DNA from 2 places in the Catenovulum adriaticum genome. Region 2 is predicted to be linked to the other one. Evidence: predicted binding sites of a transcription regulator. Region 2 holds the regulator's gene; the other holds the start of a gene.

Region 1 (3,591 bases), 1.4 Mb from region 2:
TGTTTGTCTGCGTGTTGCTGCGTTGTGGGGGCGCATTATAGGGACTAATTAAACCCCGTCAACGCTTTTTTTGAATTTATTTGAAATTAAAGTTTGTTTGCTTATAAAAACAACTATTCTGCTTTTTTTTGCATATTTTATGTACTTTTATTAACTTTGCAGTACAAAATTATCGAATTATCATGTAATTTACGTACTGCCTTATATACTTTTAAAATTATAAATTACAATTATCATTCTATTTCGAGGTTTCAATGTCTAATAATAATGTATTTAAACAAGCATTCGTGGTGATTTTTTTAACGTTAGTTTGTTTTTTTGTTCTACCACTCACGTCTTTCGAGCTATCAACTCACGTTGCATTAAGTTTAGGTCTCCTTATAGGGGGAAGTGTTTCTATTTTACTTTCTAGTACTAGTACAACTGCCGCTTCATCTGATACAGATGAAACTGATATTGCAACTAAAACTATTTATGTTGGTAATTTACCTTATCGAGCAAATGAAGCAGCAGTACGTGAGTTATTTGCAACACATGGTCAAGTAACATCTGTTAGATTAATGAGAGACAGAAATACTGGTAAACGTAAAGGATTTGGATTTGTGGAAATGGCGGAGTCTGCAGCGGACAAAGCAATATCAGAACTTAATGAGCAAGAATTCCAACAGCGTACGTTGAAAGTTAGAGAAGCAAAAGATAGAAGTAAGCAATCTAGCGAGAATCAATAAAGCCAAAAGTGTAAAGATACATCGCATCTGGCTGCATCCATAAAATTACCCCAGCCAGGTGCTTATGACTAAATCCCCTATATGTATTTGTTTGATTTTATTCCCCTAACAATTTTTGATTAAAATGATTAAAACGGTTCACAACGTCAATCAATTCGTTACCCGATAGTTGATACTGTTGGCTGAATACCTGTGTCATCATATTTTCAACTTCACTTTGATCCGCTAAATTTTGTTTACTTTTATCTACCATCTTCATTAAATCTTGCACATAATCATTGAGTGGCTGTTTTACTGTTTCTGGCATTTGGTGCGATTGTTTCTCGTAACCAGCAACGGCAGTGTAACTTTGAGCTACCTGAGTTTGCTGTGACAAATTTAATGAAAATGCGCTAATTTGATTTTCATCAAACCCTAGTTTTTGAGCTTGTTGATAGGCGGCTTGTACATTTCCGTCATAGAATTTAGATCCTAGATTAGCCGCATCGTTAACTAATTCACCAATGGCGACTAATTCATCGTCATTTAAATCGCCATCGACAGAAAATGAAAATGATTCTGATTGAAAAAATGCTTGGCTATATTCAGTTTGCCTTACGGTAAAATGATCCCCTGCTTCATTTTGTTGCTCCACATCAAGCTGGTTTAGTTTTTCTTGATATGCTTGCAAGTTCGCAAAACTAATTTGCACCGTATCTCCTTCAGCAGTTTTCAAATTAATACTACCATTGTTTTCTTGACTAAAATTCGATTGATAGCTCTGAGCTGAGAATAAACGGTCGACATTTTCTCCATTAATGCTTTTTTCAAACTCATCTAAACCAAAATTAATGCGTTCATGCGCTTTGTTAATACCTATTGCCAACGGATCGTCGCTACTTTCGTCTAAACCAAGATCTTTTCTAGCTGCGCCAACCCCCATTTCAACACCTTTTCGGGCTTGTGCTAGCATTTCATTTAATTCATCTTGTGAAGCACCACTTTGCGATGCGCTCGTTAAAGCGCCTTCAACAAAACTAAGTACGTTTTTCGCCACTTCTTCAAAATCAAATAAAGATTCATTATCTTTAGTCGCTTCGTCTATATTGATTGCTTTAGGCACTTCAAATTTAGCTAACGGTTTATCTGATATGCCTTCTAAATTCACGGCTAATGAACGATGTAAAATAGTTAAATTCATTTGTTGGGTTGAATACGAATTTAAATGCATCTGAACGGCAGAGTTTGATTGCGCTTGCTCACCTTTCTTATTTTGCGCTGCCAAAGATTGCTCTTTGCTATTAGCCTGAGCTTTATTTGCGTCAATCGGTTGGTTATCAATGCTCGATTTTAAATTTGTAATATCCATAATGTTCACCGTTAAAGTTTATACCAACTAAGTTATCGGCAGAAACTGAATAAGTTTTAATCAATTTTTGAATTAATCTAAAATTATAAACTAGCATTCAAGATTCAAGTAAGTAAAATACGCGTTTTTTTCAAGGGTAGCCAAATGCGAGTCGATCAAATAGATATTAGCCAATATGAATCTTTATTAAATGAAAAAGCGCAGCAGACTTTGGCATTGTTTGAACAAATTAAGCTTCCTGACAACATAAAAACGATTGAGTCTAATAATAAAAATTATCGATTGAGGGCTGAGTTTAGAGTTTGGCACCAAGATGAAGATAGCTTTTATATTATGTTTGATCCTGTTAATAAAGAAAAATTTCGCGTTGACTATTTTATTCCTGGTTCAGAGCTATTAAATAAAATGATGGTTGCGGTTAGAGAGCACTTTTTAAATAACCCGATACTCAGGTTTAAACTATATCAAGTCGATTTTTTAACAACGCTCAGTGGCGAAGCATTGGTTAGCTTAATTTATCACAAGAAACTTGATGATGAATGGCAACAACATGCTAAGCAACTAAAACAAGCGTTAAATGAAATAGCGCCTGTGAATATTATTGGCCGCGCCAGAAAGCAAAAAGTATTAGTCGATAAAGATTATGTAACTGAAACTTTGTCAGTACAAAATACGCAATATCATTACCAACAAATAGAAAATAGCTTTACCCAACCAAACGGCATGATTAATCAAGCTATGTTAAATTGGGCCAGCGTTATATCACAAAGTCTATCTGGCGACTTATTAGAGCTCTATTGTGGCAATGGTAATTTCAGCATTGCATTGGCAAAGCATTTTAATAAAGTACTAGCCACTGAAATTGCGCGCTCATCAGTTAAATCAGCACAATATAATTTAGCAAAAAATAATATTAACAATACGGTTATTGGTCAATCATCAGCGGAAGACTTTTCAGCAGCCTATTTTGAAGGCAAGTCGGTTAAATCTTTAAAAGACATCGCGTTATCAGATTATCAATTTACAACTATTTTAGTCGATCCGCCTCGCGCTGGGCTAGATGATAAAACGGTTGAGCTCATTCAAAAGTTTGACAATATTATTTATGTTTCTTGTAATCCCGAAACATTAAAAGATAACTTACTAGCAATTGATGAAACACACCAAGTGCAAGATTTAACGCTATTTGATCAGTTTCCGTATACGCATCATATTGAAACTGGCGTTTGGTTAACCAGACGCTCGTTGCTTTAGGGTAACCGCTGCACCATTTACAATTAGCCTAAGTTGCATATTTAATCGCTCTGCCGTTTGAGCTCGCTGCTCATGCGGCATATCTATCACTTCACCACCCGCATTAAACACCAATTTAACCATAGCTTCAGCTTGAACAAATGCAAAATCGTGAGGCGACTTTTGAGATGCGCATATATAGTCACTTAATTCTGCAATAAAATGCATAATTTCTCTTGAAACAGCGGCTCTAAATTGATCAGAAGTACCCGACCTAGCTTG
Region 2 (3,591 bases):
ACCGTTTAACTCGAATGGGTATAGCAGCGCAAGTTGCTGAACAAGTTGCTAGCTTTATGCCTGAAGGGATTGAAGACCATCAGGCATGGGATAGCGCGCTTGAATTATTAAGTGGGCAAATCAATGTGACTAATAACGACATTATGCGTCGTGGTGGTGTGGTTGCATTATTAGGACCAACTGGCGTTGGAAAAACAACGACGGTAGCTAAACTTGCTGCTCATTTTGCTAAAAAACATGGCGCAGACTCAGTTGCCTTGGTGACAACAGACAGTTATCGTATTGGTGCTCATGAGCAATTACAAACGTATGCTCGGATTATTGGTTGTCCATGTAAAGTGGTTCGCCATGAAGATGAATTAGCCGACACTTTGCATCAATTAAGAAACCGAAAATTAATCTTAATTGATACTGCAGGGGTAGGCCAAAGAGATGTTCGTTTAGCTGAACAACTTGATAGTTTAATGCGATCAACTCAAATTAAAATTAGAAATTATTTAGTATTGCAAGCAACGTCGCAGCAAAGTGTCTTAATGGAAACCGTGCAACAGTTTAAGCGTACTAACTTAACTGGTTGTATTTTCACCAAATTAGATGAATGCATGAGTTTGGGAGAAATTATTAGTGTTGCCATTCAAAATGCGTTGCCAATAGGGTATCTTACGGATGGTCAGCGAGTGCCGGAAGATATTAAAGCTGCAACTGCGCAATATTTAATCGACCAGGCTGCCGGTTATATGGATGAAAATGAATTTTCTCATCCTCACTGGTTTACAGATAGCTCAAGACAACCTATATATAAATAAATTTATGATATTAAATAACCAGTTAGGTGATCAAGCAAGTGGCCTTCGAACAATGAAACAAAGCGCGAATGAAAGAATTAAAGTAATTGCGGTCACCGGCGGAAAAGGCGGTGTTGGTAAAAGCAATGTGTCTTTAAACATGGCGGTTTCGATGGCTCAGCAAGGTAAACGCGTTTTAGTTTTTGATGCGGATTTAGGTTTGGCCAATGTGGATGTTATGTTGGGCTTGCGAGTTGAAAAAAACTTATCTCACTTGTTAGCTGGTGAATGTGAACTTGACGATATTTTAATTACCGGCCCACAAGGCATTAAAATTGTGCCAGCCACTTCAGGTACGCGTAATATGGTTGAACTATCGACTCAAGAGCATGCTGGTTTAATTCGTTCATTTAGTGAGCTTAAACAAGAGTTTGACGTATTAATCGTCGATACTGCAGCTGGCATTTCAGACATGGTGCTTAGTTTTTCACGCGCAGCGCAAGATGTCATGGTAGTGGTATGTGATGAACCTTCATCCATTACCGATGCTTATGCATTGATTAAAGTATTGAATCGTGATTACAATGTTTTTCGTTTTAAAATTGTGGCTAACATGGTTCGCTCTATGCGTGAAGGGCAGGAATTATTCGCGAAGTTGTCTAAAGTGTCCGATCGGTTTTTGGATGTTGCATTGGATTTAGTGGCTATTATTCCATTTGATGAAAATGTTCGTAAATCTGTTCGTCGACAAAAAACGATTGTCGAAGCATTTCCTAAATCGCCCGCATCTATGGCGTTTAAAACCTTAGCTTCTCGAGCCGGAAAATGGCCAACCCCTGAAAGCGCAACAGGTCATTTAGAATTTTTTATTGAACAATTGGTCTCTCCGGGAGTGTAGTCTGTTGTGAATAAAGTGGCTGCTTATCAATCTGTTAATCAAAAACAAGCATTTGTAGAGCTGCATGCTGGCCTAGTTAAACGTATTGCTCATCATATGATGGCAAGGTTACCTGCAAGCGTTCAAGTAGATGATTTAATTCAAGCTGGTATGATAGGCCTGCTTGAAGCGTCAAAGAATTTTGATGGTAGCAAAGGCGCAAGTTTTGAGACGTTTGCTGGAATTCGGATTCGAGGCGCCATGTTAGACGAAATTCGCCGTGGCGATTGGGTGCCGCGTTCAGTCCACAAAAATAGCCGACTTATCGCGAAAGCGATTAATGATGTTGAAAATGAAACTGGGCGTGATGCGCGTGATATTGAAGTTGCTGAAAAATTAGAGTTAAGCATTAATGACTACCATCATATTTTAAATGATGTAAATAGTGGTAAGATTATAGGAATAGAAGATCTTGGTGTTACTGAAGATGTGATTGGTAGCTCTGATGATAAACATCAAGATGAACCATTTGAAGATATTGCTCACGGTGCGTTTCAGAGCGAATTAGTTAAAGCGATAGAAACACTACCAGAAAGAGAAGCATTAGTGCTCTCTTTATATTATGATGAAGAATTGAATTTAAAAGAAATTGGTGCCGTTATTGATGTGAGTGAATCTCGAGTGAGTCAAATTCATAGTCAAGCAATGCACAGATTAAAAGCAAAATTAAATAGCTGGCAACAGATATAAAAATTATTATTAATCCATGAGATAATCTCAGAGGCGGAGGAAGCTTTGGATACAAATATGAAAGTTTTGGTTGTAGATGATTTTTCAACCATGAGGCGTATTATTAAAAACTTGCTGAGAGATTTAGGGTTCACTAATGTCTCTGAAGCGGATGATGGCGCCACGGCATTGCCAATGTTACAAAATGGCGATTTTGAATTTGTGGTGACTGATTGGAATATGCCAGGTATGCAAGGCATTGATTTATTAAAAGCAATTCGAGCGGATGAGCGGTTAAAAAATATTCCGGTTTTAATGGTGACTGCTGAAGCGAAAAAAGAACAAATTATTGCAGCAGCCCAAGCGGGTGTAAATGGTTATATTGTTAAACCTTTTACCGCTGCAACCCTAAAGGAAAAGTTAGACAAGGTTTTTGAGCGTTTAGCTTAATTAGGTATCAGGAGAACACCATTGTTACCTAATGAACCGTTAATTAGCCTTGAAGACGCAAAACAGTTAGTTAGTTTGCTTGAGCGGGGTGAAAACCAAGCCGCTAATGACATTTTGCAAAAAGTGACACAAGCAACGTCTGAAGAGCTGTTTGCTCAAGTTGGTAAATTAACTCGACAATTACATGATTCTTTGGGCAGCTTCCAATTAGATATGCGCATTGCTGATTTGGCTAATGAAGATATTCCTGATGCCCAAACCCGGCTTGCCTATGTAATGGATATGACCGAAAAAGCAGCAAATCAAACAATGGATGCTGTTGATGCTTGTTTACCAATCGCCTCTGATTTAAATAAGAATATTCAAGAAATTATCCCAACTTGGGATAAATTAATGAATCGTCAAATTGAGTTGAGCGAATTTAAGAGTCTATGTTACAGCGTTAATCATATACTGCACCAGTCTGAGAAAGATTCCCAAAGCCTACAAACTCAACTTAACGAAGTTTTAATGGCGCAAGGCTTTCAGGATTTAACCGGACAAGTAATACGCAGAGTTATTGAATTGGTTAAAGAAGTTGAAGATAACTTGATTCACTTATTAACCGTATTTGGCACACCACAACAAGAACAACAATCACAACCAGCCGAACCAACGACAATAAATAAAGGCGCTGAAGGCCCAATTATCGATGCAGAAGAAAGAACTGATGCCGTGGCGAGCCAAGATGAAGTTGATGATTTGTTATCC

What was found. Region 2 encodes FliA, which starts transcription of late flagellar genes. Its sites were predicted from a motif close to CTAAAGNTNNNNNNNNNNNNGCCGATA; they were not measured.
Region 1: OLW01_RS12530 (DUF5610 domain-containing protein) is a predicted target of FliA. The motif match lies at 2,110-2,136, and genes of this name have one in related genera.

What each region holds. Positions count from the first base shown of each region.
Region 1 covers NZ_CP109965.1:2,839,469-2,843,059, forward strand. Annotated here, with positions in the region: gene OLW01_RS12525 (RNA recognition motif domain-containing protein) at 255-728, shown strand; gene OLW01_RS12530 (DUF5610 domain-containing protein) at 826-2,076, opposite strand; gene trmA (tRNA (uridine(54)-C5)-methyltransferase TrmA) at 2,221-3,330, shown strand; gene fabR (HTH-type transcriptional repressor FabR) at 3,307-3,591, opposite strand, start outside.
Region 2 covers NZ_CP109965.1:1,023,509-1,027,099, forward strand. Annotated here, with positions in the region: gene flhF (flagellar biosynthesis GTPase FlhF) at 1-806, shown strand, start outside; gene OLW01_RS04615 (MinD/ParA family protein) at 811-1,683, shown strand; gene OLW01_RS04620 (RNA polymerase sigma factor FliA) at 1,690-2,412, shown strand; gene cheY (chemotaxis response regulator CheY) at 2,458-2,841, shown strand; gene OLW01_RS04630 (protein phosphatase CheZ) at 2,863-3,591, shown strand, end outside.